Regions from separate parts of the Aeromonas sp. Marseille-Q7275 genome, predicted to be linked through region 2. Evidence: predicted binding sites of a transcription regulator. Region 2 holds the regulator's gene; each other region holds the start of a gene.
What was found. Region 2 encodes MetJ, which represses methionine synthesis genes. Its sites were predicted from a motif close to AGANNTCTAGANNTCT; they were not measured.
Positions count from the first base shown of each region.

Region 1: a site for MetJ is predicted at 5,755-5,770, ahead of metA (homoserine O-succinyltransferase MetA). Genes of this name have one in related genera too.
Region 3: a site for MetJ is predicted at 4,716-4,731, ahead of metN (methionine ABC transporter ATP-binding protein MetN). Genes of this name have one in related genera too.

Region 1 is NZ_CBCPLW010000018.1:535-9,367, reverse strand. Features, by position in the region: gene ACWPWQ_RS16105 (NnrS family protein) at 1-240, shown strand, start outside; gene ACWPWQ_RS16100 (helix-turn-helix domain-containing protein) at 244-813, opposite strand; gene ACWPWQ_RS16095 (benzoate/H(+) symporter BenE family transporter) at 930-2,081, shown strand; gene ACWPWQ_RS16090 (DUF3103 family protein) at 2,229-3,293, shown strand; gene ACWPWQ_RS16085 (Lrp/AsnC family transcriptional regulator) at 3,412-3,882, opposite strand; gene ACWPWQ_RS16080 (phosphatase domain-containing protein) at 4,043-4,561, shown strand; gene metA (homoserine O-succinyltransferase MetA) at 4,775-5,728, opposite strand; gene ACWPWQ_RS16070 (HD-GYP domain-containing protein) at 5,873-7,111, shown strand; gene ACWPWQ_RS16065 (molybdopterin-binding protein) at 7,139-8,302, shown strand; gene ACWPWQ_RS16060 (metal-dependent hydrolase) at 8,310-8,825, opposite strand.
Region 2 is NZ_CBCPLW010000015.1:1,843-12,459, forward strand. Features, by position in the region: gene ACWPWQ_RS14455 (LysR substrate-binding domain-containing protein) at 1-512, opposite strand, end outside; gene ACWPWQ_RS14460 (CidA/LrgA family protein) at 638-1,039, shown strand; gene ACWPWQ_RS14465 (LrgB family protein) at 1,032-1,721, shown strand; gene ACWPWQ_RS14470 (bifunctional aspartate kinase/homoserine dehydrogenase II) at 1,950-4,418, opposite strand; gene metB (cystathionine gamma-synthase) at 4,418-5,596, opposite strand; gene metJ (met regulon transcriptional regulator MetJ) at 5,820-6,143, shown strand; gene ACWPWQ_RS14485 (helix-turn-helix domain-containing protein) at 6,179-6,925, shown strand; gene ACWPWQ_RS14490 (tRNA-binding protein) at 7,010-7,348, shown strand; gene ACWPWQ_RS14495 (aromatic amino acid transport family protein) at 7,421-8,686, opposite strand; gene cysQ (3'(2'),5'-bisphosphate nucleotidase CysQ) at 9,099-9,911, opposite strand; gene nudE (ADP compounds hydrolase NudE) at 9,953-10,561, opposite strand.
Region 3 is NZ_CBCPLW010000017.1:47,485-58,101, reverse strand. Features, by position in the region: gene ACWPWQ_RS15855 (methyl-accepting chemotaxis protein) at 1-1,057, shown strand, start outside; partial or broken gene ACWPWQ_RS15850 (transcription/translation regulatory transformer protein RfaH) at 1,206-1,280, opposite strand; gene rfaH (transcription/translation regulatory transformer protein RfaH) at 1,400-1,900, opposite strand; gene metQ (methionine ABC transporter substrate-binding lipoprotein MetQ) at 1,999-2,799, opposite strand; gene ACWPWQ_RS15835 (methionine ABC transporter permease) at 2,826-3,479, opposite strand; gene metN (methionine ABC transporter ATP-binding protein MetN) at 3,538-4,581, opposite strand; gene ACWPWQ_RS15825 (hypothetical protein) at 5,064-5,519, shown strand; gene ppgK (polyphosphate--glucose phosphotransferase) at 5,638-6,381, opposite strand; gene queG (tRNA epoxyqueuosine(34) reductase QueG) at 6,465-7,619, opposite strand; partial or broken gene ACWPWQ_RS15810 (NAD(P)H-hydrate dehydratase) at 7,752-9,252, shown strand; gene tsaE (tRNA (adenosine(37)-N6)-threonylcarbamoyltransferase complex ATPase subunit type 1 TsaE) at 9,270-9,743, shown strand; gene ACWPWQ_RS15800 (N-acetylmuramoyl-L-alanine amidase) at 9,734-10,617, shown strand, end outside.

The DNA of each region.
Region 1 (8,833 bases), on a different contig from region 2:
GCCAGGGTGTCACTCGGTCACAGCGGCAGAGCCCTGCACGTCGGGCGCAGGATCACCCTGGCATTCGCGCTGGTGATCCTCTCAGCCTTCGTGCGGGTCTTGCTCCCTCTGCATTGGCCTACCTTGACACTGACGGGATGGAACCTGAGCGGCTGGAGCTGGATAGCGGCCTATGGTCTGTTTGTCTGGGTCTATACCCCCATCCTGACCCGCCCCAGAGCCGATGGTCGTCCGGGTTAACCATCAGGGGCGAATGGCAGGATAGTGGATCAGGTTGTGGAAGACGGCCGGGGCTATTCCCAGATTGCGGTAACCATGGGGACGGTCGGCGGCGAAGCGTACGGCTTCTCCCTGATCCAGCGAGCGCCACAGCCCATCGACCAGCACCTCCATCACACCGCTGATGACGATTACATGTTCGGTCACCCCGGGCTCATGGGGTTCAGATTCCCGCTGATAGCCGGGTAGCAGGGTCAACTCGAACAGCTCGAAACCGAACCGGTCTTCATAGGGAAACAGGGGCGCCACCTGCATGCCTTCGCCCGCCGGTTGCTGGCGAATGTCATCGGCGATGCGATAGAGCGTCTCCCCCGCCACTGCCGGGGTCGGCTCGATAAAGCTGGAGAAGGAGACCCGAAACCCGGTAGCGATCTTCCACAGGGTCGCCACCGTCGGGCTGGATTCCCCCCGCTCTATCTGCCCCAGCATGGCCTTGCTCACCCCCGTCTCGCGGGCAGCCACATCCAGACTCCACCCCAGTTCGGCGCGCAGCCCTTTCAATCGCTGAGCCAGGTGCCGATTCATCTCCTGCATACGCCCTCTCCCGAATGCTGCATCTTCGCCTTGTGCGCTATAGCGCACGTCGCTATAGTCAAAGCCACATTGTACGTAATAACGCACAAGCTATCAGCATACACAAGGATGTCGCCATGCCCTTTGCTCTCCCTCATCTGGTCGCAGGCCTAATCGCCGTCCTGGTTGGCTATACCAGTTCGGTCGTACTGATCATTCAGGCGGCTACCGCCGCCGGCGCCGATGCAGCCCAGGTATCTTCCTGGCTATGGACGCTGGGTATCGGCATGGGTGTGAGCTGCATCGGCCTCTCCCTCTATTACCGCACCCCCGTGCTGACCGCCTGGTCAACGCCGGGGGCCGCCCTGCTCATCACCAGCCTAGGCAATTTCAGCCTGGCGGAGGCCATAGGTGCCTTCATCATCTCCTCCTTGCTGATCACCCTGTGCGGCATCAGCGGCTGGTTCGATCGGCTGATGCACCACATTCCGGCTCCCCTGGCCGCCGCCATGCTGGCCGGGGTGCTGCTCAGATTCGGGCTGGACCTGTTCAAGGTGGCCCCCCAGGATCCCCTGCTGCTTGGCGCCTTGCTGCTGGCTTTCCTGCTCGGCCGCCACCTCTGGCCCCGCTATACCATGGTGCTGGTCCTGGCCACCGGCATGCTGCTCTGCGTCCTGAGGGGCGAGCTGCAACTGGCTGAGGTCCACTGGCAGCTCTCCAGCCCGGTGTGGATCTCGCCGACCTTCTCCATCAACGCCGTGCTGGGGATAGCGATGCCGCTGTTCCTCGTCACCATGACGTCGCAAAACATGCCCGGCATCGCGATCCTCCGTGCCCATGGCTATCAACCGGCCACCTCATCCCTGATCGGCTGGACCGGCCTGACCGGCCTGTTGCTGGCCCCCTTCGGCGGCTACGCCTTCAACCTGGCCGCCATCACGGCCGCCATCTGCATGGGCAAGGAGGTGGATCCCGATGCCAACCGTCGCTGGCCCGCCGCCGTGTGGGCGGGTTGCTTCTACCTGCTGACCGGTTGCTTCGGGGCGACTGTGGTCGCCTTGTTCAGCGCCTTCCCCACCGCCCTGGTGACCTGCGTGGCCGGACTGGCACTGCTCGGTACCATAGGCAGCAGCCTGCACGGCGCGCTGCAGCAGGATGAAGAGCGGGAAGCAGCACTGCTCACCTTCCTCATCACGGCCTCGGGGATCAGCCTGCTAGGGGTCGGTTCCGCCTGCTGGGGATTGCTGGTCGGTGTGGCGCTGCATCAAGTCAACCGGCTCCGCGCCTGACCTGACCATCTGGGGAGACCCCAGTGAGACACAACACATAATTCGGCAAGGATGCTTCACAGCCGAACCCAACTCCCGTCTAGTGAAGAAGAGGCGCAGATTCTTCCCGATGCGCGCCTCTGTCAGACTCAATACTGGAGAAGAAGAATGAGGAATCAGGCTGTCATTTTATTGCTGACCCTGCTGGGCGCCACCAGTGCCCATGCCGCCGACACGGACAGGGAGCTGGCACGCCAGCTCGCATTGCAGCAGAAGAATCTGCTGCCCCTGCTCGCCAATCAGGAATACCAGAGTCCGCTGCCCAACCTGCTGCAAAAGGCGAGCCCACGCCTCAAACGGCAGGCCACAGATGCCAACCAAGCCGCCATCAACCGCCAAGGGCTGGAGGGGGAAGTCAAACAGCTGATGCAGTTGCGACTGGCCAACCCCGAGCAGGCTAATGCGCTCAAACAGGGAACAGAGCCACTGATTGCCTACGTGCCAAGCGGCGATGAGAAGAGCTGGAGCGCCATCGAAGCGTTCGATGGCGCCGGCAATCCGGTCTACCTCGACGTGAACCAGCCACCGGAGCGACCCGTGCTGGTAGTTGAGACCGACCCCGTCAAGGCCAAGAATGCCGGCCTGAAGGTGATGCGCAAGGCGCTGGCTGCCGCCGACATCCAGGCGGCCCCCCGTGCAGCCAGCAACACGGTTCCCCTCAAGACCAGCATCCTCAAGAAGATCAGGCTCAGCGATGATCAGGAGCCCTGGCTGCTCGGCGCCGCCGAGGTCTACGCCGTCGTGGCCGGGGTCAATCCCGGCCGGGACGAACCCGTGGTGGACATAGTCGACATGCCTTACCTCGATCATGACAACACAGACTACAGCCCGAACCAGATCCTGGTGTACTGGGATCGTTATCGCTGGGGCGCGGTCGACCTCGTCATGATGGAGCAGGATGACAACGTCAACTACAAGGAGCTGAGCGCCCTGCTGATCGAGGCCCTCAAGCTCGGCTTCACCGCGGGTGGCGTGCCGGAAGCCCTGCCCTTCCTCGATCTCGGCGGTCGCATCGTCAAGGCACTGCCCAACTCCTGGATGACCAACAACGACGACTACCTGGATACCTTCTACACCCTGGAGCAGGACCAGAGCTACCACCAGTATCCCGGTGCCGCCGGCAATGCGGTCATCACGCTGGAGCCCAAGGAGATCCAGCCGACCAGACCCTGATCATCACCCACGGCAAAAAGCCAATGAGGCAACTCATTGGCTTTTCTCGTTTCTGTATCAAGGGCTCAAGGCCAGCTGACATCATGCAGATCTATTTCAGAGCTGGACGTCCTGGCGCTCAGGGATGGGTGAAACAGGGCAGGGATCGGCTGAATCTGTGCTCGAACACCAGGGAGGTCTCGAGGTGTACCACCTCTTCCCGTGAGGTGAAGTGATCGAACACGAAGTTGCGCAGGTGCTCGGTGTCGGCGACGCAGAGGTGCACCAGGAAATCATCCTTGCCACCCATGTGAAACAGGCTGATCACCTCGGGCAACGCCAGGATGGCATCGCGAAACGCATCTATGATTTGCCGGCTGTGGCGCGCCAGCTGCAGGGAGACCATGGCCTGGATATGGCCGCCCAGGGCCTGATAATCCACCTCGCAGTGAGCGCCCTTCAGCACCCCGTCCTGTTGCAGCTTGCGCACCCGCTCCAGGCAGGTGGAGGGAGCCACCCCGACCAGGGCCGCCAAATCCTTGTTGGTCATGCCCGCATCGCGAAACAGATGGGCCAGGATGTCCAAGTCCAGTTGATCCAGGTTTCTCATCTCTACTCCTTCCATCGCTCTATTTTTTTAGACTCTGCCCGTAAACCGGGCCGAACACAACGCAGATTGACATCGCACCCGCGCCCTCTATGCTGTGCCGCACTCAAACAGGGGGCCAACAAGTTCGTTTGACACCCGATTAGCACCGACAAGGATCCTCATGCTCAGTGCCCACCCCTTCTGGAGCCTGGAGGTTCCGCGCCTCGACGGCCAGCTGTTGCTCACCCCCTGCCCCGGCAACCAGCAGGTTGCCATGCCGCTCGCCCTGGCCCAGTTGCAGCTGGCCGGTGCCGGCGGAGTGCTCACGCTGATGACGAAGGATGAGCTGGCCGCACGCGGCGCAGGCTCCCTCGGCTCACTGGTCAAGGCCAGGGGCCTGGCCTGGTTCCACCTGCCCATAGCGGACGATGAGGCCCCCGATGAAGCCTTCGAGCAAGCCTGGCTCCCCGTGCTGCCGCAACTGCTCTCCCTGCTGCGCGAGGGCAGACACCTGGCCATTCACTGTCACGGAGGGAGCGGTCGCACCGGGCTGGTGGCGGCCCTGCTGCTGATGGCCCTAGGCCAGCCCCAGCCGGAGGCCATGGCCACCATCCGGGCCAGGCGGCCCGGCGCCTTCACCCTGGCCTGCCACCACCACTGGCTCGACACCCGGGGGCGGCGACTGGCCGGGGCCGACTAAAGTGTGCCCTGGCCCTTGGAGTGCTCGCAGGTAAAAACCTTGTCGATCTCCTCCAGTCCTATGACACCTGCCTCCTGGGCGGCTTATAGCTGAGCACCTTGCCGATCTCCTCCGGCCAATAGCGGGTGCGCCGGCCCTATGACACCTGCCTCTTGGGCGATTTATAGCTGAGCACCTTGCCGATCTCTTTCAGCCATAGCGGGTGCGCCGGCCCTACACCTGGCCCTTGGGCTGCTCGTAAGTGAACACCTTGCCGATGTCCTCCAGCCGATAGCTGGTGAGCTGATAGACGTAGTAGTTGAGCCAGTTGGAAAACAGCAGGTGGCCGTGGCTGCGCCAGGTAGCGCGCGGGGCCTGATCGGGATTGTCGCCCGGGTAGTAGTTGACCGGGATGACGGGGGTGAGGCCCGCCGCCAGATCCCGCCGATATTCGCCGTCCAGGGTCAGGGCATCGTATTCGGGATGACCGGTGACGAACACCTGGCGGCAATCCTTGGTCGCCGCCAGATAGACGCCGGCCTCCTCGGACTCGGCGAAGATCTGCAGATCGGTGTGGGCGCGGATAAGATCCCCGTCGAAGGCCGCATAGCGGGAGTGGGGCGCAACGAACTCGTCATCGAAGCCACGCAGCAGCGGCTCGTGCTCGTCGAGGCGGTGGTGGCGATAGACCCCTGACAGCTTCTCGCCGTGGGTCTGCTTCTCCATGCCATACAGGGCTTTCAGCGCCGCCTGCACCGCCCAGCACAGGAACAGGGTGGAGGTCACATGCTGATGGGACCACTCGATGATCTCGACGATGCGCGGCCAATAGACCACCTCCTCGAACTCCACCAGCCCGAGCGGCGCCCCCGTGATGATCATGCCGTCGTAGTTGTTGCCACGCACCTGCTCGAAGTCGTGATAGAAGTTCTCCAGGTGCGCCTGGGGCGTGTTCTTCGACTCCCGATCGTCGATGCGCAGCAGATCCACGTCCACCTGCAAGGGCGAGTTGGAGAGCATCCGCATCAGCTGGATCTCGGTCTCTATCTTCTTGGGCATCAGGTTGAGGATGAGCACCCGCAGCGGACGGATGTTCTGGGTGACGGCCCGGGATTCCGTCATCACGAAGATGTTCTCCTGCCCCAGCACTTCGGCGGCGGGCAACTGGTCCGGGATCTTGATCGGCATGCTGACTCCCTGTACTGCATCGGTAAATATGTCTGGACATCTAGAAGCCTATAATAAAGCGCTCATCCTGTCATCAGATACCTTTTGTATTCACCCCTGCCTTTGACTAGCATACGGCTCTGTGTGTCTCTCGTGCCCAACCCCATGACAGGAATCAAGATCTCGGTCGATCGGCTGCAAGTCGGCAATTACGTCTCCCTGCCACTGGGATGGCGTGAGCACCCCTTCCTGTTTTCCAGCTTCAAACTCAAGAGTGAAGAGGAGATAGAGCTGATCCGCCGGCTCGGTCTCAAGCTGGTGACCATCATCCCCGACAAGAGCGACGCCCCCCCCAAGCCCCTCGATCAAGTGCAGCCCGCACCGGATGGCGCTGACGATCTGGTCGGGCGCCAGCAGGAGATGCAGCAGGAGAAGACCAGGCGCATCGAGCAGTTGCAGCGCTATCGCCGGGATCTGCAGCAGTGCGAGAAGCATTTCCAGCAGTCCCTGGCCCAGGTGCGCAACCTGATGGGCAAGATCCAGTCCCGCCCCCTCAACGCCATCAATGAGGCCCAGGAGCTGATCAACGCCATGACGGAGCAACTGCTGTCGGTGGACGAGATGGTGCTGCACCTGGTCTCCGACAGCGCGGATGGCAACAGCCTCCAGTTCCACTCCCTCAACGTCAGCGTGCTCAGCATGCTGCTGGCCAGGGAGTGCAAGCTGCCGGCGGAGGCTATTCGCCAGGTCGGCATGGGGGCCCTGTTCCACGACATCGGCAAGCTGAAGATCCCGAGCCAGATCCTGCGCAAGACAAGCCCCCTGACCAAGCCGGAGCAGAATCTGATGGCCCAGCACCCGCGCTACGGCCTGGAGCTGCTGAGCCTGGCCAGTGACTTCCCCGAGCCGGCGAAGCGCATAGTGCAGTACCACCACGAATACCTGGACGGCAGCGGGCCACAGGGGCTCAGGGGGGATCAGCTCGACCCCCTGACCCAGATCGTCTCCCTCATCAACGAGTACGACAACCTCTGCCACCTGCAGGCCAAGGTGCCCTACTCGGCCCTCGGCAACCTCTACAAGCAGCGCAAGGCCCAGTTCAACACCGACCACCTCGGCATGCTGATCCGCCTGATGGGCATCTACCCGCCCGGCAGCGTGGTGCAGCTCTCCAACGGTCAGGTCGGGCTGGTGATGTCGGTCAACGCCTCCCGCCTGCTCTACCCCGCGGTGCTGGTGTACGATCCCCGCATCCCGCGCCAGGAGGCGGCCATCATAGATCTCGAGCAGGCCGAGCTCTCCATTGCCAAGGTGATCCACCCCAAGCGACTGCCGCCGGCGGTGTTCGAGTACCTCAACCCCCGCACCCGGATCAGCTACTACTTCGAGCACAACAAGCCCTGATCGGGGTCCACCATCCAAGGAGTCTGCATGCGTATCGAGATCATCAGCACGGGGGACGAGATAGTGACCGGCCTGGTAGTGGACACCAACGCCGCCTGGCTCAGCGCCCTGCTGCTGGAGCAAGGCTGGCAGGTGCGCCGTCGCCTGACTGTGGGGGACAACCTCGCGGATCTGAAGGCCGCCTTGCAGGAGAGCGCCGACCGGGCCGAGGTGGTGCTGGTGTGCGGGGGGCTCGGCCCCACCGCGGATGATCTCACCGCCCAGGCGGCGGCCGAAGCCTTTGAGCAGCCGCTCGCCCTGTTCCCCGACTGGCTCGCCACCATGGCCGAGCGCTACGCCAGCCGGGGCCGCATCATGGCCCAGAGCAACAGCAAGCAGGCCTGGCTGCCCCGGGACTGCGAGATCCTCGACAACCCGGTCGGCACCGCCTGCGGCTTCGTGGTCAGCCACCCGGCCAGCCACGGCCAGAGCCGGCTCTTCTTCACCCCGGGCGTGCCGTTCGAGTTCAAGCAGATGGTGCGCGAGCAGATCTTGCCGCGCCTCAAGGCGCTGGCGGGGGAAGAGACGGACACCGAGCTGCGCCGCTTCTACACCTTCGGCATCTCGGAATCCGCCCTCTCGGACAAGCTGGATGGGGCGCCCTGGCCTGCGGGCATCGAGCTCGGCTACCGCTCTTCCATGCCCCTCATCGAGCTGAAACTCATCGGCCACGGCGCCAGCGCCGCCGACATGGCGGCCGCCGAGGTGCGCCTGCTCGGGGAGATAGCCCCCTGGCTGGTGGGACGGGGCCACGAGGCGCCGGCGCAGCAGATCCTGGCCCTGCTGGGGGAGCGGCCGCTGTGCCTGCAGGAAGGGGAGAGCCGGGGCGCCCTGCTGGCCATGTGCCACCCCCATCCGGGGCTGGAGGCCAGCTTCAGCCACCACCTCCCAAGCGAGCTCGACCATCTGACATGCAGCGGACGGGAACCCAGCCTGACCATAGGCAGTGCGGGCCCCGACGGCGTGCCGCTGCTGCTGTGCGCAGACGGCCAGCGAATCGGCCAGCGGGTGAAGCTAAGTCACCCGGATCCCGAGAGCGGCCGCCGGATCCTCGCCTTCGCCGCCCTCGACATGCTGCGCCGTCACCTGCAGGGGCTGCCGGTGCTCGCCGACTACCTCACCCTGACCAGAACCGCCAGCCGCATCGACTGATGCCGGGCTAGAAGGCGCCTAAGCCCCCATTCCCATGCACCCAGTACCCGGCGAGCGCCAGGGTCAGCAGGCAGAAGGCCCTCTCGTAGCCCCCGCCGCTCTTGAGGGGCAGGCCGGGCAGCCGAAAGCGCCGGCGCCAGGGCCAGAACAGGGGGATGCCCATGGGGGTGAGCCAGTCCCCCAGCAGGTGGCTGAGGTAGCCGACGATGAGGGCATCCTTCATCACCCCGGACAGAAGGCCGGGGGCCTGAAACTGCGCCAGCCCCCATATCCCCAGGCCGACCGCCAGCAGGCTGTGGGTGAAGCCGCGATGGCCGAACAGCCGGGAGAGGGGCCCCGAGATCCAGGGCAGTTGCCGACCGAGCAGGGACTGGGGGTGATCGAGATCCGGCAGCAGGGCGCTGGCCAGGGCCATGGGCACTATGTGCCACAGGCTGCCTTCGGCCAGGGCCGGAGTGAGTTCGACCTTGTGGGCAAGCAGGGCGCAGGTGACGGAAAACAGCAGGTGGCCTTGGGCGGTCATGGGGCTCG
Region 2 (10,617 bases):
TCCGGCAGCACCACCTGAATGGGATAGCAGTCCAGCTCCAGGGCGCTCAGTACCCCCTCTTCCCTGGTCGGCAACATGGTGATGGCGAGATCCAGCTCCCCCTCCAGCACCGCCTGCTCGATGCGGCGCCCGCCGTACTCGACGATGGAGAGCTCCACCTTGGGGTAGCGGCTGCGGTAGGCGCGGATAAGATCCGCATAGACGTGGCCCACCATGGGGGGGATGCCCAGCGCCAGGCGCCCGTGCTGCAGGCTCTGCAGATCCGCAAGCTCCGCCTCCAGCTGCTGCATCTGGGCCAGGATCAGCTGGCCGCGGGCAAACAGCACCTGGCCGCTGTCGGTCAGGGTGAAGCTGTGCCCCTCCCGATTGAGCAGGGGCTGGCCCAGCACCTCCTCCATGCTGCGGATCATCTTGCTGATGGTGGGCTGGGTGACGAACAGCTTCTCGGAGGCGCGGGTGAAGCTCTTCTCCCGCACCAGTTCGACAAAGTAACGCAGGGCTCGGATATCCATGGGACGCTCGTCTGGGGTGATCGCCAAATAATGCCAATTTGGCATATTTTTCATAATTTAAATTCATTTTTTGCAGGTTTAGCCCCCGTTTATACTGTGATCAGGTTCACAGAAAGACGCCCATCATGAAAGCCTTCTGCCTTCGCTGGTTGCAAACCCCCTTCCAAATCGCCCTGCTGGCGGCCATCTGGCTGCTGGCCGACACCGCGGTACGCACCTTCCACCTGCCCCTGCCCGCCAACCTCACCGGCATGCTGCTGCTGCTGATCTGCATCCTGCTCGGGGTGGTCAAGGCCCAGTGGTTCAGCGCCGGAGCCCGCTGGCTGCTGGCGGAGATGCTGCTGTTCTTCGTGCCCGCCGTGGTGGCCGTGGTCAACTATCAGGATCTACTGCTGCAGGAGGGATGGCGCATCATGGTGGTGCTGGTGACAAGCACTGTGCTGGTACTCGGCACCACGGCCCTGGTGGTGGACAGGGTCTATCGCCTGGAGCTGAAGCTGGCCCGCCGGAGTCGTCGCCATGTCTGACACCCTGCTCGGCCTGCTCTGCTTCGCCCTCACCCTGCTGTTCTACTACGCCAGCAAGTGGCTCTATGGCAAGAAGCGCATCCTGCCCCTGATGCCGCTGCTGCTGGCCCCCGCCCTGCTGGTGGCCGTGGTGGTGCTGTTCCACATCCCCTATCAGGACTACATGGCCGAATCCCACTGGCTACTCTGGCTGCTGGGCCCGGCCACCGTCGCCTTCGCGGTGCCCGTCTACGAGAACCGCGCGCTGATGCGCCGCCACTGGCTCTCCCTGTCGGTGGGGGTGCTCGCCTCAGTGCTCATGGCGGTGGGCAGCACAGTGCTGCTGGCCCGCTGGCTCAACCTCTCAGAGCTGCTGCAGCGCAGCATGGCCATGCGATCCATCACCACCCCTTTCGCGGTGGAGGCGACCCGCTCGGTCGGCGGCAATGCCGATCTCACCGCCCTGTTCGTGGTGCTGACCGGGGTGATCGGCATGGCGGTGGGGGAGAGTGTGCTGACGGTGCTCGCCATCCGCAGCCGCCTCGGCAAGGGGGCGGGTTTTGGCGCCTCCGCCCATGGCGCCGGCACCGCCAGGGCGTACCAGATGGGCAACGAGGAGGGGGTGGTCTCCAGCATGGTGATGATGATAGCCGGCATGGCGACTGTGCTGCTCGCCCCCCTGTTGGGCAAGTTGTTCTGGTAAGGCATTGCGACCACCAACGAGAAGAGGCGCCCAAGGGCGCCTCTTCTGTTTTCCTCTCTTTATACCGCTTTAGAACCTTTCTACGATCTGTCGCGAGAGGCCGTCAGCAAGGTAAAGAGCAGCGCAGGAACCGGAGCGTATAGATATACGTGAGCCCTCTTGGTTACAAACAAGCGAGCAGCACATGAGCCTTGATCACGACCTCGCAGTAAGATCGTGAACAGGTTCTTACAGGCTGGCGCAGATCTGCCACAAGTCGTACTGAATGGCGGCGGCCGTCACCTCGCGCCCCGCCCCCGGCCCCTGAATGACCAGGGGGTTGGTGCGATAGCTGTCGCTCTCGATGGCGAACACGTTGTCGCAGGGCAGGAGGTTGGCGAACGGATGGTGGGGCTCCAGGGTCTCCAGCCCGACCCGCGCCTTGCCGTCGTGCTCGAAACGGGCGACGTAGCGCAGCACCTTGCCGACCCGGCATGCCCCCTCGAACGCGGTCTGGATGGGATCATCCAGCTCTTTCAGCCTGTCCATGAACTGATCCGTGCTCACCTTGCGCAGGGAGACGGGCACCAGGTTCTCCAGCTCGATGTCGGCGGAGTCGAGCTCGAAGCCCGCCTCCCGCGCCAGGATGAGCAGCTTGCGGCGCACGTCCTGACCGGAGAGATCCTCCCGTGGATCCGGCTCGGTCAGACCGTGCTGCCAGGCCTCGTCCACCAGCTCGGAGAAGGGGCGGCTGCCGTCATACTGCTGGAACAGCCAGGAGAGGGTACCTGAGAAGATGCCGGAGACTCCCTGGATGCGATCCCCGCTCTGGCGCAGCATCTGGATGCTGGACTGGATGGGCAGCCCGGCCCCCACGGTGGCGTTGTAGCGCCACTGCACCTGATGATCGCGGCAGATCTGCTTGATGCGCTGGTAGAACTCGCTGTCGGCGGCGCCGGCAAACTTGTTGGCCGCAATGATGTGGCAGCCGAGCTGGGCGAAGTCCGGGTAGTAGCGGCTCACCGTCTCGCTGGCGGTCATGTCGAGGGCGATCAGGGAGTCAAAACCGTGCTGCTCCAGCTGGGAGAGCAGCTCCGGCCAGATAAGCGGCCTGGGGTTGAAGTTGTCGCGCACCTTGAGGGGATCCAGCCCCTCTTCATCCAGCAGGCCTCCCTTGGAGTCGAACACCCCGTAGAGGGTGAGCGCCAGATTGAGCTCGTGCTCGAGCCGCGCCTTCTCCCGGGCGTAGAGCGCCAGCCAGTGACCCCCTATGTTGCCCTTGCCGAACACCACCAGACCGACCCGGGTCGGGCGGCTGAACAGGGCGCTGTGCAGGGCGATGAGCAGGGGCTCCAGCACCACCTGGCGCAGCACGGCCACCAGGCTCAGGCCATCTCGGGCCACCTGGACGAACTCCAGGGGCTGATCCGCCAGCAGCTGGTAGAAGCGGTGACACTGCTCGGCGTTGTCGGTCACCCCTGCCCCCACCAGGGCCACCAGGCTGAACCCCTCCTTCTGGATGAGGCCAGTGAAGCTGCCCTGCAGCTGGAAGTCCCGCAGCACCTCGAAGGCCCCTTGCGCCACCTCCAGGGTGTAGGCCAGGCGCAGCACCCGCCGATCCGGCTGGCGCTGCAGGGTGAGCGGGTGGAGGCGATGGCGGGCCAGATGGGCCTCGATAGCCGCCACCGTCTGCTCATAACCTGTCTGGGGCAGCACCTTGAGCTCGATGAGGGCTATCTGATCCACCGAGGAGACGATGCGCGCCCCGCCGGAGCGCGGCGCCCGGCGCAGTATGTGGGTGCAGCCCTCGTCCGGGTTGTAGCTGCAGCGCAGGGTGAGGCGCTGGCGGCTGTCGGCCACCGGCTGCAGGGTGCGGGAATGGAGCACCGAGGAGCCGAGGCGGGCCAGCTCGTTGGCCTCCGCCAGGCTCAGGCGCTCCAGCAGGCGCGCCTCCTTCACCCGGCGCGGATCGGCGCTGTAGACACCGGCCACGTCGCTCCAGATGGTGGTGGACTCCCCGTCCGCCAGGGCGGCCAGCAGGCTGGCGCTGTAGTCGGATCCGTTGCGGCCGAGCAGTAAGGAGCGCCCCTCCATGTCGGCGGCGATGAAGCCGGTCACCACTATGCGGCCGGGATGCTCCGCCAAGCGGGCCTTGAGCAGCTCGCTGGAGATGGCGGTATTGACCTTGACCAGGGCGCCATCCTCGGCGCGCAGGAAGCTGCGGGCGTCGAGCCAGATGGCCTTGTCGCCGCGGCTGCTGAGCAGGGCGGCCAGCAGGCGCGCCGACCACACCTCGCCAAAGGCCAACAGGCCGTTGCGCTCGAAGCGATCAAACTGCCCTTCCAGGGTCTTGGCGATCTGCTGCATGTCATCGGTCAGCTGCTGGCTCAAGTCGAGCAGCAACTCCCCCTCCAGCAGGCCGTCGATCAGGCTCTGCTGGTAGGCGTGCAGGGCAGTGATGGCTTCCCCTGCGGCCTCGTCACCCGCCTCGGCCAGTTCCACCAGCTGGATCAGCCGGTTGGTGGTCTTGCCGGCGGCGGAGACCACCACCAGCTCCCTGCCACCGCCCTGCTGCTCGGCCTGTTGTTCGAGAATGCTGGCGACCCGGCGATAGCAGACAGGATCCGCCAGGCTACTGCCGCCAAACTTGTGCACATGACGCCGCTTCAAGGCTCTCTCTGCCGCCACCGCACTCTCTCCTTGCTGTTGCTGTTCCATTACTTCACCTGCTCTGCCTGTTGTGCCAACTGCGCCTGTTCAAAGCCTTGAGCCAGATCGGCCACCAGGTCTTCACCGTGTTCTATGCCCACCGAGAGGCGCAGCAACTGGGCGCTGATGCCCGCCGCCTGCTGCGCCGCCGGAGTCATGGCCCTGTGGGTCATGCTGGCCGGATGGGCCACCAGACTCTCCACCCCGCCGAGGGATTCCGCCACCGAGAAGAGGCGCAGCGCCGCGAGGAAGGCGCGCAGCCCCGTCTCGTTGCAATCGAGTTCAAAACTTAGCATGGCGCCGAAGCCGGACTGTTGACGGCGCGCAATCTCGTGGCCCGGGTGGCTCGGCAGGCTGGGATGATAGATTTTTTTGACCAGCGGCTGCTGCTGCAGGAAGGCCAGGATCCTGTCCGTATTCTCCTGATGGGCACGCAGGCGCGGCGCCAGGGTGCGTAGACCGCGCAGGGTGAGGTAGGAGTCGAAGGCGCCGGAGGTGAGCCCCAGACAGTTGGCCCACCACACCAGGGACTCGGCCAGCTCGGCCTCCTTGGCGATCGCGACCCCGCCCACCACGTCGGAGTGGCCGTTGATGTACTTGGTGGTCGAATGCACCACCACGTCGGCCCCCAGCGAGAGCGGCTGTTGCAGCAGCGGGGAGAGGAAGGTGTTGTCCACCACCACTTTGGCACCCACCTCATGGGAGGCGGCGGCGATGGCGGCCACGTCCACCACCCGCAGCAGCGGGTTGGAGGGGGTCTCTACCCACACCAGGGCCGGTTGCTGCGCCAGGGCCTCGGCGAGCGCCGACTCGTCTCCCTGATCGACGAACTGCACCCGGTAGTGGCCCTTGGCCGCCAGATACTCGAACAGGCGCCAGGTACCGCCGTAACAGTCGTGGGGGGCGATCAGCAGATCCCCCGCCTTGAGCAGGGCCGTGGTCACCAGGTGCACGGCTCCCATGCCGGTACCGGTCACTACGGCGCCGGCGCCCCCTTCAAGGGCCGCCAGGGCGTCCGCCAGATTGGTGCGGGTCGGGTTGCCTGAGCGGGCATAATCGTATTGACGGGGCTCGCCAAAGTCGGCAAAGGTGTAGTTGCTGGAGAGGTAGATGGGGGGCACCACGGCACCGTGTTGTGTGTCTGTCTCAATCCCGGTGCGTACCGCCAGGGTGGCCTTGTGGGTCATGTCACTCTCCTTGATGTGTTGCCGGAGCCGGTCCGCCTCGTGGATCGTCCTGCCCCGCTCTCATTTGCGCTGGCCGGAGTGCCGGCCCATGGTGCATCACACTACGCCACCTTAAAAAAGCCGTCAACACTTCTAGACGTCTAAATGGCTTTGCTGTTGGATTGCCATTGAATTCCTTAAGGGTTAAAATCCGCGCTCACGGCCAAACGAGAACAGGTGGAACATGGGTACAGAGTGGAACGGCGACTACGTCAGCCCCTATGCGGAGCACGGCAAGAAGAGCGAACAGGTCAAGAAGATTACCGTCTCGATCCCGCTCAAGGTGCTGAAGGTGTTGACCGATGAGCGCACCCGTCGCCAGGTGAACAACCTGCGTCATGCGACCAACAGCGAGCTGCTCTGTGAGGCCTTCCTGCACGCATTCACCGGTCAGCCGCTGCCCTGTGACGACGATCTGCGCAAGGATCATCCGGACAGCGTCCCCGCCGAGGCCCGCGCCATCATGGAGGCGCTCGGCAAAGAGATCGAAGATTTCGACGCCGAGTAATCCGGTGGCCCATGGCACATAATCCCCCCTCTTCGATGACGCGGCCCGGTGCCGCGTCATCCCTATCCGCCCCCAGCCCGTTCAGCCTGCGCCGCTACCAGAGCGACATCAGCAGCCACAGCCACGACTTCGCCCAGCTGGTGATCCCCCTGGACGGCCCCCTCGAGATCGAGGTGCAGGGCCAGGGTCGCCGCCTCGCCCCTGGCTTTGCCTGCGTCATCGCCCCCGGTCTTCGCCACGACTACGCCGCCGACCCGGCGCTCTCCTTCCTGGTGCAGGAGAGCCACTGGCTGCCCGAGGCCCTTGGCGAGCGCCCCTTCATCCCCCTGGACGAGCCCCAGCGCCACTACCTCGCCTTCCTCCATCAGATGGTGCGTCAGGGCCGTCATGTGGCCGGCATGGAGCAGGTCTGGCTGGGCCTCCTGGCCCAGGGTCAGGGCATGGGCCCCACCCTGGCCCCCCGCATGACAAGAGTGCAGCGCCACATCGAGGCCCACCTCGCCGAGCCCCTTGGCAACGAGCGGCTCGCCGCTGTTGCCTGCCTCGGCCAGAGCCAGTTCAAGCACGCCTTTCGCCAGCAGTTCGGCATGAGCGCCTCCCACTACATCCGCGGGCGGCGCATGGCGCTGGCACGCACCCTGCTGGCTCACAGTGCCCTGCCCATAGGCGAGGTGGCCAGCCGCTGCGGCTATCAGGATCAGGGAGCCTTCGCCGAGCGCTTCCTGGCCGAGACGGGCCTCACCCCCTCCCGCTGGCGCCAGCAAAACGGCCCGCAGCCATAACAGTCCGGCTCCTTGCCGAAGACAGGGGCTGCCGTTTCGAGGCATGCTGGGGTCAATGCATGGTGTGTGAAAGGAGGAGCCAAGATGCAGACCATAAGCTGGCAGCAGTTCGAGATGGTGGAGCTGAGAGTGGGCACCCTGGTGCGGGTCGAGCCCTTCCCCGAGGCGCGCAAGCCCGCCTACAAGGTGTGGGCGGATTTCGGCCCCGAGCTCGGGGTGCGCAAGAGCAGCGCCCAGATAACGGATCTCTATCAGCCGGAGGATCTGGTAGGGCGCCAGATCGTCGCCGTGGTGAACTTCCCGGCCAAGCAGATCGGCCCCATCCAGTCGGAGTTTCTGCTGACCGGCTTCTACCGGGCCGATGGCGCCGTGGTGATGGCCATCCCGGAGCAGGCGGTGGAGAACGGCGCCAAGCTGGGTTGAGGCCCTGTGCCCCATGAAAGAGAAGAGGCGACCCCGGGGTCGCCTCTTCTCTTTTTAACCACCGCGCCGCAGTTACTTCAGCAGGCTGAAGAGCAGGGCCGAGACCGAGAGCGAACCGGTCAGCAGGATGAAGCCGTTCACCCAGCCCTGACGGAAGCGGGCCAGCGCCTCCACCCTGTAGATGGCCACCACCGGCATGATGAAGAGGATCATGGCGATGACGGGGCCGGAGAGGGTCTCCATCAGCCCGAGGATGCCCGGGTTGATGACGGCGGCGCCCCAGATGGCGAAGAACATCAGGGCGATGCCGAGCCGGTCCGCCTTGGCCAGCGACAGCCCTGTGGGCTTGGCGATCAGGCTTTTCAGGCTCTCCCGGGCGCCGAGGAAGTGGCCGAGGAAGGAGGAGCTGATGGCGATGAAGGCGATGAGCGGCCCCAGGGTCACGATCACAGGGTTGTCTGTGATGTTCGCAAGATAGGAGAGCACGGAGACGTTCTGGGCCTTGGCCTCTGCCAGCTGGGCCGGGGAGAGGCTCAACACGCAGGAGAAGACGAAGAAGAGCACGAAGCCCACCAGCATGACGGTGGTGTTGCGCAGGATCAGGCCGCTCTTGGCTTCGGCCTGCTCGCCATATTCCCGGCGCTGCACGTTGGCAAAGCCGGAGATGGCGGCGGCGTGGCTGAAGGCGAACACTGTGACCGGCAGCGCCAGCCAGACGGTGTTGAGGAAGCTGGCCCCCTCGAACGCGGTCGCCTCCGGCCAGTGCCACTGGGGAATGAGGTAGCAGGAGAGCGCCGCCAGAATGGCCGCCAGCGGGTAGACCATGAAGGCAAAGGCCCGCAGCATCGCCTTCTCCCCCGCCATCATCACGGCGATCATGGCGAACACCAGCAGGCCAGAGAGCATCACCCGGTTCGGGGCATCCATGCCGAGCTGGTTGATCATGAAGCTCTCCACCGTGTTGGTGAGCCCGACGCCGTAGATGAGCAGTATGGGGAAGATGGAGAGGAAGTAGAGCGCCGAGATGAGGCGACCGGCCATCTTGCCGAAGTGCTCCTCCGCCACCTCGGTGAAGTCGGCGTGGGGGCGCGAGGAAGAGAGCACGAAGCGCGCCAGCCCGCGGTGGGCCAGGAAGGTCATGGGGCCCGCCAGCACGGCGACGATGACCAGGGGCCAGATGCCCCCCAGACCCAGGTTGATGGGCAGGAACAGTATGCCGGCGCCGACCGCGGTGCCAAACAGGCTGATGACCCAGTGGGTATCGTGACGACGCCAGCCAGTGCGGCTGATGGATGGGGAACCAGATAGCTCCCGGGTGACCTCTGCAGATGAACTCATTGATAAACCACTTATATATAGTATTAAAATCTAAAAATATTGTGCTCCTTTAGCATTTAATTCTCAAAAAACGGCATTGGCAGATCTCACTGGCAAAGCCAGGCTCAGCCAGTGAGATTGGGCGGCATTTCCAGCCCGCCCTGTTCGGTTAAACCTTTAAACGGCGAATTTAACGAAATATAAAACCAAAATATAACCACTGGTCGATTTTTTATTTTGACCAATACGAAGTTTTCAGAATTACCTGAAAATAGATGCCAGCACTTTGGGTTTGATTGTGATGATCCACTACAGCAATCCATTTAAGTAGCGAATACACCTGAATATGCCGCGCCAAGCCAGCGGATCACACCAGGCGATCAGGCGGCCACGGGGCCGCCTGATTGGATGAACTGGCTACATTTCAACCGGCTCAGTGAGTCAGGATCTTGCCCCAGGCGAGATCCGGGTCCCCCATCACGATGAAGTCAGGGTTCTCCAGCGACTCCGTTTCGTTGTAGCTGAGCGGTTGCAACGCCAGGCTGAGGATGCGCCCCCCCGCCGCCTCGACGATGCACTGGGCGGCGGCGGTGTCCCACTCGCCGGTGGGACCGAGCCGCACATAGCAGTCTGCCGCCCCTTCCGCCACCAGGCAGGACTTGAGGGAGCTGGAGCCAAGCGGGATCAGCTCGTAGTTGATGGCCGGGTTGAGGCGGCGGGTCAGGTTCTCCAGCTTCTGGCGGCGGCTGATGGCCACCACCAGGGAGTCGGGCTGGTCGTGCTCGTGGTGCATGGCGCTGATGGGGTACACCTCGTCATTCACCTCCTTGAAGGCGCCGTGGCCGCGCACCGCCCAGTAGAGCACGTCGGCCTCGGGGGCATAGATGACCCCGAGCACCGGGACATTGTCCCGCACCAGGGCGATCAGGGTGGCGAAGTCGCCGCTGCCGGCGATGAACTCGCCGGTGCCGTCGAGGGGGTCCACCAGCCAGTATTGCCGCCAGTTGGCTCGCTGGCTGAAGGGCACATCGGCCGCCTCTTCGGTCAGCACGGGCACATGGGGGGTGAGCGCCGACAGCGCCTGCTTGAGGTAGGCATCGGCAGCAAGATCGGCACTGGTGACCGGGGTCGCATCCTCCTTCAGCTGACGCTCGAACTGACCGCCGTGATAGATTTCGTGAAGGATACGTCCCGCTTCGCGGGCTATCTCCTTGACCCCAGGTATCCAGGCCAACAACTCCTGCATCTTGTTATCCTCTGTTTTTATTACCTTTACCCACGTTTGGGCTAGCTTTCCTGCTCCGCCAGCCATTTGCTGGCCAGCAGCAGGGCACTGATGCTGCGCGACTCGGTGAAGTCGGGTCGCGCCAGCAATTCGTCGATGCGATTGAGGGGCCAGGGGATCACCTCGAGGGGCTCGGGCTCGTCGCCCACCCGCTGCTCGGGGTAGAGATCCCGCGCCAGCAGTATGTCCATCCGGCTGGAAAAATAGCCGGGGGCCAGGGAGACCTGCTTGAGGGGGATCAGGTCACGGGCCCCGAAGCCCGCCTCCTCCATCAGCTCCCGGTTGCCCGCCTCGAAGGCATCTTCGCCCGGATCGATCAGCCCCTTGGGGAAGCCCAGCTCGTAGGAGTGAGTGCCCGCCGCGTATTCGCGCACCAGCAGCAGGGTGTGGGCATCGAACAGGGGCACCACCATGACGGCACCCCGGTTGCCGCCGCGCATCCGCTCGTAGACCCGCTCCTCCCCGTTGCTGAATTTCAGGTGCAGGGATTCCACCTTGAACAGCCGGCTCTCGGCCACCAGCTCGGCCTTGATGATCTCCGGCTTGCGCTTGTCATGGGCCATGGCCTCGACGCGGACGTGTTCGGGTTTGCACTTGTGGGGGTCACTCATCTGGGCTGACTGCTCGTTAAAAAAGAGTGCTTCAAGAGTAAACGACTCCCCGAGGG
Region 3 (10,617 bases), on a different contig from region 2:
GCTGGCGACCACCAGCGTCATCCTGCTCGGCACCCTGGTGGCCCTGCTGTTCAGCCGCCGCCTGACCCGCGACATCGCCAGCCTGGTGAACCGTGCCGGGCAGGTCGCCGATGGCCGCCTGCCGAGTGCGCCCCTGCCGGTGCTGCGCCAGGACGAGCTGGGCGGGCTGACCGGCTCCATCAACCGGATGTCGAGCCAGCTGCGCCAGCTGGTGGGGGAGATCCAGGGGGCGGTGGCGCAGGTGGAAGGGGCCGGCCGCGAGGTGGGCCAGACCACCAATGCCATAGTGGACGATCTGGCGAGTCAGAATCAGCGGCTGGATACGGTCGCGGCCGCCATAGAGCAGATGTCCGCCAGCACCCGGGAGGTAGCGGGCAACATCGCAGATGCGGCTGGCGCCGCGCGGCAGACCGAGCAGCAGGCCAGGCAGGGGGAGCAGGCCCTCGCCCGCATGGGGAGCACCATGGCGCAGATTGCCGCCATGATCACCCAGGCCAATCAGGCGATGACGCTGCTCAGCAGCCAGAGCGAGCAGGTGGGCCGTGTCACCGAGGTGATCGCCACCATAGCCGAGCAGACCAACCTGCTGGCGCTCAATGCCGCCATAGAGGCGGCGCGCGCCGGGGAGCAGGGGCGGGGATTCGCCGTGGTGGCGGACGAGGTGCGCCAGCTGGCCAGCCGCACCAGCCAGTCGACGGCGGAGATCAACCAGACCATCGCCAGCATACAGCAGCAGACCCGGCAGACCGCGGATACCGTGGGCAGCGGCACCCTGCTGGTGGAGCAGGGCAGGGGGGCCGTGGCCTCGGCCACCGAGACCCTGGCAGCCATGTCGGCGCTGGTGCAGGATCTCTGCGGCCAGCTCGCCGCCATCGCCACCGCGACCGAGCAGCAGTCCAGGGTGGCCCAGGAGGTGGCGGGCACGGTGGAGGAGATCGCCGGACTCAGCCACCAGTCCAGCGAACACAGCCAGCAGGGAGAGTTGATCGCCGCCCGGCTGACCCGGGAGACGGGCCAGCTGACCGCGGCCATCAGCCGCTTCGAGCTGGATGCCTGAGCAGGGCAGGGGTGACAGCCAAGCGGGCCTATGGGCCTGCCCCGCTTGTTTTCATTCCTGATATCGAGAGGCCCGGTGGTCGACGCTGCTGCCGGTTGCCTGATTGAGCAAGCTGACCAGCAGGCATAGGGCGCTTCTCGCTGCCAACTCAGTCCAGCCGCCGAAAGGCCTGGTTGTCGAAGCTGCTGCTGGTCTCCTGGTTGAGCAGACTGACCAGCAGGCATAGGGCGCTTCTCGCTGCCGACTCAGTCCAGCCGCCGGAAGGCCCGGTGGTCGACGCTGCTGCCGGTCTCCTGGTTGAGCAGGCAGGTCAGCAGGCATGGGGCGCTTCTCGCTGCCGGCTCAGTCCAGACGTCGGAAGGCCTGGTTGTCGAAGCTGCTGCTGGTCTCCTGGTTGAGCAGGCTGACCAGCAGGATGGCCCGCTTCTCCCCATCCGGCTCCAGATAGATGGCCTCGAACCCGGCCAGGGGGCCGGATTCGATCAATACCTTGTCCCCTTGCGTCGGCAGGCGGGCATAGCTGGCGCGTGCCTCGTCGCTGTCGTCCCGGCTCATCAGCCGGTAGATCAGCTGGCTGCTGACGGGGCTCCACTCCTTGCCGAAGTGAATGATGCGGCTGATGCCGCGGGTGGACTTCAGGGTGACCGGGGTCACCACTTCCAGATCCACGTAGATGAACAGGTAGTTGGGGAACATGGGTTCACGCTGCGGGACCCGTTTGCCACGCCGCAGCTTCTCCACTTCCACCATGGGGTAATAGGATTCGACGCCTTGAGCCGCCAGATGGGCGCGGGCGCGGGCCTCTTCCTTGGGTTTGCAGTAGGCCAGATACCATTTCTTCATTGTTGTTCTGTTTTTTCGTGTTGCCGTGCTTCTGGCTATGATAACGGGGGCAAAAAAAAAGGCCACGCTTGACGTGGCCTTTTTTACAGAGTGAGTGGTTACCAACCTTTCACCAGACCGCCCTTGAACAGCTCGGTCCCCTTCTTGTAGACCTCGTCGGTCTGGAAGGCCTGGACGAACTCCTTGACCTTCTCGTCGTCCTTGTTGTTTTCGCGGGCAACGATCAGGTTGACGTAGGGGGACTCCTTGTCTTCGACGAAGAGGCCGTTCTCGGTCGGGGTCAGGCCAATCTGACCGGCGAAGGTGTTGTTGATGATGGAGAGATCAACATCTTCCAGGGAGCGGGGCAGCTGAGCGGCTTCCAGCTCGACGATCTTGAAGTTGCGCGGGTTGCTGGCGATGTCCAGCACGGTCGCTTCCAGACCGGCGCCTTCCTTCAGCTTCAGCAGGCCCTGCTTCTCCAGCAGGATCAGGGAGCGACCCAGGTTGGTCGGATCGTTCGGCACCGCGATCTGGGCACCGTCTTTCAGCTCGGACAGGGCCTTGATCTTCTTGGAGTAACCGGCGATCGGGTAGACGAAGGTGTTGCCAACCGGCACCAGCTTGAAGCCGCGATCACGGATCTGGGCATCCAGGTAGGGCTTGTGCTGGAAGGCGTTGACGTCGACGCTGCCGTCGTTCAGTGCCACGTTCGGGGTGACGTAGTCGGAGAAGGTGACGATCTCGACGGTCAGGCCGTATTTCTCCTTGGCCACCTTGGCCGCGGTCTCGACCAGTTCGGTCTCGGGGCCGGCGATGGCACCGACTTTCAGGGTCTTGCTCTCTTCCTTCTGACCGCAGCCGACCAGTACCAGAGTTGCCAGCAGCGCAGCCGCAGCGGATTTAATGCCCAATTTCATAAAAACCTCCTGTCAGAAATCGACGATTAACGATGATCACATTGTTTGACCAGGCGCTCACCCGCGCTCTGGATGAGTTGAACCAGTACCACCAGAATGACCACGGTGACCAGCATGACGGTAGGGTCGAAGCGCTGGTAGCCGTAGCGAATACCCACATCGCCCAGGCCGCCCCCCCCGATGGCACCGGCCATGGCGGAGTAGTTAACCAGCGTGACGAGGGTGATGATGATGCTGTTGAGGATCCCGGGCAGGGCCTCGGGCAGCAGCACCTTGGCAATGATTTGCAAGGGTTTGGCACCCATGGCCTTGGCGGCTTCGAGCAGGCCGTCCGGCACTTCCATCAGGGCCCCTTCCACCAGACGGGCGATGAAGGGGATGCAGCCCACGGTCAGCGGCACTATGGCGGCTATGGTGCCTATGCTGGTGCCGACGATCAGCCGGGTCAGCGGAATGATGGCCACCAGCAGTATGATGAAGGGCACGGAGCGGCCGACGTTGACGATGATGCCGAGGATCTTGTTCAGCAGCGGGTTGGCCAGGATCTGGCCCGCCTTGGTCACGTGCAGTGCCACGCCGAGCGGCAGGCCGAGCAGGCAGCCGAACAGGGCGGAGGCAAACACCATGATCAGGGTGTCGCCGAGGGCTGTGATGAGCAGATTAATCATGGCTTCGGACATGAGTCATTACCTCCAGCTGGATAAGATGGCTGAGTCGCCGAGGATTGGGCGCAGCAGATTAGTCATTGCTTCGGACATAGCCCATTACCTCCAGCTGAATGTGGTTGTCGATGAAGAACTGCTGGGTGGCCTCGCACTGGGCCTCATCCCCGAACAGCTCCGCCAGCAGGAAGCCGAACTTGACGCCACCGGCGTATTCGATGTCTGCGCTCAGTATGCTGATGTCGATGTTGAAACGGCGGCTCACCTCGGAGATAAGCGGCGAATCGACGGTGGCACCGGTGAAGCCGAGCTTCACCAGGGGATAGCTGTTGGCCACCCGCTCGCTGCTCATCCTGTCCTGGTACTCCTGGGGCACTTCCAGGTGGATGGTGGAGTGGATGAAGTCACGGGCCAGCTGGGTCTTGGCGTTGCTGAAGAACCAGGCCACTTCTCCCTGCTCGATCAGGCGACCGTCGCTGATGATGGCCACTTCGTCACAGATCCCCTTCACCACGTCCATCTCGTGGGTGATGAGCAGTATGGTGAGCCCCAGCTTGACGTTGATCTCCTTGAGCAGGCTCAGGATGGATCGGGTGGTCTGGGGGTCGAGGGCCGAGGTGGCCTCGTCGCACAGCAGTACCTTGGGGGCCGGAGCCAGGGCGCGGGCGATGGCGACGCGCTGCTTCTGGCCGCCGGAGAGCTCGGACGGATAGGCGTGGGCACGGGCTTCCAGCCCGACCAGGGCCAGCAGTTCGTCTACCCGTGTCTGGATCTGTGCCTTGCTCCAGCCCGCCAGCTCCAGCGGGAAGGCGATGTTGGCGAACACGGTGCGGGAGGCCAGCAGGTTGAAGTGCTGGAAGATCATGCCGATCTGGCGGCGAGCCTGGGTCAGATCCCGTTCGCTCAGGGCCACGAGATCCTGGCCGTCGACGATGACCTGGCCCTCTGTGGGGCGCTCCAGCAGATTGACGCAGCGGATCAGGGTGCTCTTGCCGGCACCTGAGGCGCCGATCACGCCGAAGATCTTGCCTTGTGGCACATGCAGGCTCACGTCACGCAGGGCGTGCACGGCGTCACTGCCTTTACCGTAGACTTTGTTGAGACCGATCAACTTAATCATGGATTCTTCCGTGCTAACAGCCTTAAAGCACAGGGCGCTACAGGCGGGTGAATTGGGCAGAGGTTTCACTGGGTTGCTCTGCCATCATGGAGGATGATGCTAAGATGTCCGGATGGCTGTGTCAACGCATGTTTCTACGTCTAGACGTCTAAAAAATGGATAAGGATTCCCGCTCGCTGACTAAGGAAAGAGGGGTAAACCGACGGCTTCAATATTAGATTCTGATTTGAAATCACTCGTCCGAATATAACCTGGATAATTCTCCTTAACTCGATGATTCCCCCGTTTTGTCACGACCTCTCCCTGGGCGCTGGCGGCCAGTTGCCAGCATGACAGGGAGAAATCTCTTTGCCCCTTTCTCCTCGTTTTCTTCTTTTTCTTTCCCATCCCTTTGATGTAGAACAAAAAACGACCGCTTTTATCCGGGGAGGGCGCGGCGTTTTTTTATACTGGCAGGAGGTGGACGGCAAGAGGAGGCAGAGATGCGATTTCAACAGATCAAGGACCTGATGCTTTACCTCGAACAACTGCATCAGCAGCAGGGGCGCAGTTACGGGCGCCTGATCCCCCAGGTGGATGGGGAGCGCAGCCGGATGTTGCTGGCCTATCTGCAAGGGCGGGAGGACGCGGCGGCGGCCCACCTGCACGACTATCGGGAGCAGATGGGGAGCGGGGTCAAGGAGACCTGGCTGGATCAGGGGTTTGGTGTGGATCTGCTGGCCGATTGCCAGCGTCTGGCTCTGCACGCCGGTGCCCAGCCCGAGGAGATAGTGGCCCTGGTGTCGCGGCAGGAGGAGAAACTCGTTGGCGAACTGGGGCGCCTGGCCCGGGAGTGCCCCACGCCGGACACGGCCGCGCTGCTGAGCTCCCTGGCGTCCATGGCGCAATCCCGGCTGACCCGGCTGGTGCACGGAGCCCATCGGCTCGACGATCTCTAGCGCGCCATGGCAGAGGCCCGGCTGACCCGGTTGGTGCACGGAGCCCATCGGCTCGACGATCTCTAGGGCGCCATGGCAGAGGCCCGGCTCGGGCCTCTTGCGGCGTTGTCGGGGAGGGTCAGCCCTCTTGCCGGGCCGCACCGTAGAGGGCGGCCCCTATGATGCCGGCCTGGTTGAGGTTGGCCGCCGCCACCAGGGGGGCCCGGGTCTCGATCCGGTCGATGAACTTGTCGAGCTTGGCGGCGCTGCCGCCTCCCAGGATGAAGAGATCGGGGGAGAAGAGGAACTCGAGGCGGGCCAGATACTTGTTGAAGCGTTTGCCCCAGCGGTTCCAGGAGAGATCCTCGCGCTTGCGCACCGCATCCGAGCAGTAGTGCTCCGCCACCATGCCTTCCAGGATGAGGTGGCCCAGCTCGGTGTTCGGCAGCAGCTGGCCGTTGACGAACACGGCGGTGCCGATGCCGGTGCCCACAGTGATGAGGATGATGACCCCCTTGCGATCCCGGCCCGTGCCGAAGCGCATCTCGGCCAGCCCGGCCGCGTCGGCGTCGTTGAGCACGTGGCAGGGCAGGCCGGTCACGTCGGCGAACAGGTGGGCGGCGTCGGTCTCGATCCAGCTCTTGTCGATGTTGGAGGCATTCTTGGCGATGCCGTTGTGGATGGTGGCGGGGAAGCCGCACCCCACGGGGCCCTTCCACTGGAAATGCTCGACCAGCGCCTTGAGGGTGTGCGCCACGGCGGCCGGGGTGGCCGGTTGCGGCGTGGCGATGCGGTGGCGCTCGCCAATCAGTTCGCCAGTCTCGGTGTCCACCAGGCAGCCCTTGATCCCGGAGCCGCCAATATCTACTCCCAACATCTGCATCCGAATCTTCCTTTTATTGTGCCTATGGTCAATGGTCGGCAGAGCATGAAAAAAGTGCTGTCATCCGGCAAGGGCCAGATCGCTTATGCGTGATCCGGCAGGCCTTTTTCGATGCAGCGGATCAGCAAACGGGTCTTCTTGTTCTCCTTCTCCTGGCGTGCTGCCAGGGTCGCCAGCGCCCACTCGATGTGTTCGGCCACCATGGGCTCGGCGCCGGGAAGCGCCTGCTGCAGGGCCGCCATGGCATCGCTGCTGGCCGGGCCGTTGCCCAGCGCCACCGCCAGGTTGCGGCGCCAGCGCTGATAGCCGATGCGGCGAATGGGGCTGCCTTCGGTGTGCTTCAAAAATGCCGCCTCCGACCACTGCCACAGGTCGAGCAGGGGGGGGCGGTGCAGGTTGGGGCGCGGGCTGAAGTCGGGCTCTGGGCTCGCATCCGCATAGCGGTTCCAGGGGCAGATGAGCTGGCAGTCGTCACAGCCGTAGATGCGGTTGCCCATCAGCGGCCTGAACTCTTCCGGGATGGGGCCGTCGTTCTCTATGGTGAGATAGGAGATGCAGCGCCGCCCGTCCACCACGTAAGGGGCTATAATGGCGCCGGTCGGACAGATGTTGATGCAGGCCACGCACTTGCCGCACTGCTCTTTTTCCACCGGGGCATCGACGGGCAGCGGCAGGCTGACCAGCAGCTCCCCGAGAAAGAAGAAGGAGCCGGCCGACTCGTTGAGCAGCAGCGAGTGCTTGCCCACCCAGCCCAGCCCAGCCTTGGCCGCCAGGGGGCGCTCCAGTATGGGGGCGGAGTCAACGAAGGGGCGCCACTCCCCCGGGGTTTCCTGCGTGGATGGCAACAGCGCCTGGCAGCGCTGCTCGATGCGCTCCCCCAGCTGCTTGAGCCGGTTGCGCAGCACCTTGTGGTAGTCGCGCCCCAGGGCATAGCGGCTGATGTAGCCCAGGGTCGGATCGCGCAGAGTGGCGGCAAAGCCCGCCTCGAAGGGGAGATAGTTCATCCGCACCGACAGCACCCGCAGGGTGCCCGGCAGCAGCTCGTGGGGCCGGGCCCGCATCATGCCGTGGCGCGCCATGTAATCCATGGTGCCGTGATGACCCGCATCCAGCCAGGCCTGCAACCTGGGCTCCTCGAGGGCGAGACCCGTGTCCGTGATGCCGACCTGGTCAAATCCTAGCTCCCGTGCCCAGAGCTTGATATCGTGGGCCAGTTGCGCGAGTTCGGCGGCCGTCATTGTGCCTCACCTGCCTGCTGGCAGCGGCATGGCGCCCGTGGCACCGAGCGTGACGAGGGCCGTGTGCCGTCATGGCACGCCATATGCCAGGCCAGGTGCCGGGCCAGTGGATGATGAAGGTGGGGAGCCGTCATGGTAGAGGGTATCGAGGACGCTATCGGCAAAAAACAAGGCATCAGTCTAGCACAGCCCCTGTGGCGGGCCGAACAGATCCGCAAGATGGAGCAGCGCTGGGCCGAGCGTGAGGGGCAAGCCCTCTACGCCCTGATGGAGCGGGCCGGTGCCGCCCTGTGCAGCTATGCCCGCCATCACTGGCCCCAGAGTCACCACTGGTGGATCTTCGTCGGCCCGGGCAACAACGGGGGGGATGGCTATGTGCTGGCCCGTCTCGCCCGTCGACTCGGTCTCGAGCCTCTGGTGATAGCCGCCCGGGCGCCAGGCCTGCTCAGAGGGGACGCCAGGCGGGCCGCCGACGAGTGGCTGGCGGCGGGGGGGGAGGTGATGATGGCCGATGCGCTCGAGGGGGCCTCGCTCCCTGCGCCGGATCTGGTGATAGATGCACTGCTCGGCACCGGTGTCCAGCTCCCCCTCTCCTCGCCAATGACAAAGATCGTCGCAACAATCAATGGCTTGAATGCCCCGGTTCTGGCGGTGGACCTCCCCTCCGGGCTCAATGCCGACACCGGCCGCGCCATGGGGGCCCTGGTGCACGCCACCCGCACCCTCAGCTTCATCGGCATCAAGCAGGGCATGCTCACCGCCGACGGGGTGGACGGCGTCGGCCAGCTCGACTGGGATCCCCTCGGGGTGGTGCCCGAGGCCGGCCTGGTGCCCGCCGCCGAGCGCCTGGATTATCCCCGCCTAAAGAGTCTGCTCACCCCCCGTCCCCGCTCGGCTCACAAGGGCAAGCACGGCAGGGTGCTGCTGGTGGGGGGCAACCTGGGGATGCAGGGGCCATACTGCTGGCAGGGCAGGCCTGCCTGCGGGCGGGGGCGGGTCTGGTGCGACTGTGCCAGCACCCGGACTCTTCCCCGCCAGCCTGGTGCAGCCAGAGCTGATGGGATGCCCGGCCGGGACGGACGAGGGGTGGGCCACGGTGCGCGTGCTGGGGCCCGGGCTCGGTCAGGATGAGTGGGGAAGGGCCCAGTTCGAACACCACCTCAGCGCCAGCGGGCCCCTGGTATTGGACGCCGATGGATTGAATTGGCTGGCGCAGGCACCCCGTCATCAGGATAATTGGGTGCTCACGCCCCACCCCGGGGAGGCGGCCCGCCTGCTGGGGTGCGCCGTCGCCGAGGTCGAGGCGGATCGTTTCGCCGCCGTGTCGCGGCTGCAGCAGCGATACGGCGGCGTCGTGCTGCTCAAGGGGGCGGGCTCGCTTATCTGCGATGGCCAGTGCATCAGCCTCTGCGACGAAGGCAATCCCGGCATGGCCAGTGGCGGCATGGGGGATCTGTTATCTGGTATAATCGCCGCCCTCCTGGCCCAGGGCTGGTCTGCCGGCATGGCCGCGCGACTGGGGGCAGTGATCCACGCAGAGGCCGCCGACCTGGCCGCCGCCGAGGGTGAGCGGGGCATGTTGGCATCGGATCTGCTGCCCTGGATCCGCCGTCTGGTCAATCCGACACCGTAACAAGTAACAAGAAGAACATGGCAAAAACCTTGATGATGACACTGCCGGACGAGGCAGCAACTGTGGCACTGGGTGGCCGTCTGGCGCAGGCGTGCCAGCAGGCCACTACCGTATTTCTGCACGGCGCCCTTGGGGCCGGCAAGACCACCCTGACCCGAGGCTGGGTGCAAGGGCTTGGCCATCAAGGTAAGGTCAAGAGTCCGACCTATACCCTGGTGGAGCCCTATGAACTGGCCGACTGGCAGGTCTATCACTTCGATCTCTATCGACTGGCGGATCCGGAAGAGCTGGAATTCATGGGCATTCGGGACTATTTCGGCGCCGACACCCTCTGTCTGGTGGAGTGGCCGGAGAAAGGGGAGGGCTGGCTGCCGTCCCCCGATCTCGAGATTACCCTGACGTATGTGAACGAGCAGCGCGAGGCCCTGATTGCGGCCCGCACTGCTATTGGCGAAGCCATTCTGGAACGGTTGTCATCTCAGTGCGCTTGATCCTTGTTATTGCCCTCTCCCTGATGGCCTTACCCTCCTGGGCGAACCAGCTCAAGAGTGTGCGGGTCTGGCCATCGCCGGATAACACCCGGGTGGTGCTCGACATGAGCAGTGCCCCCAATTTCAACTACTTCACCCTGAGCGGCCCGAGCCGCCTGGTGATCGATCTCAAGGGGGCGAGCAACGCCGCCAACCTGGCTCGCATCGAGAACAAGAGCGAGCTGGTGCGCAAGATCCGCGAGAGCACGCCCCTTGAAAAGGGCAGCATGCGTCTGGTGCTGGATCTCAGCTCCTCCATCAAGCCGGTGGTGTTCCCGCTGGCACCGGCCGGCCCCTACGGCCATCGCCTGGTGATCGATCTGCCCTATGAAGAGAAAGGCGGCGCCACGGCGCAGCCCGCTCCCGTCGGCGGCCAGGGCAAGGCCATCGTCATCGCCATCGATCCGGGCCATGGGGGGGAAGATCCCGGCTCCATAGGCCCGCGCCGCACCTACGAGAAGCGGGTGACCCTGTCGGTGTCCCAGAAGCTGGCGGCGCTGATCGACCGCGAGCCGGGCATGCGCGCCGTGATGACTCGTCGTGGTGACTACTTCGTCGACCTCAACAAGCGCTCGGAAATCGCCCGCAAGGCCAAGGCGGATCTGCTGGTGTCCGTGCATGCGGACAGCTTCCACAACTCCACGCCGCGCGGCGCCTCGGTCTGGGTGCTGTCGACCAATCGCGCCAACCGCGAGATGGGCAGCTGGCTGGAGAAGCAGGAGAAGCAGGGGGAACTGCTGGGCGGGGTAGGCAAGGTGTTGGCCGAATCCGACCCCAATCCCTATCTGGCGCAGACCTTCCTCGATCTCTCCATGGACAAGTCCCGTGCCGAGGG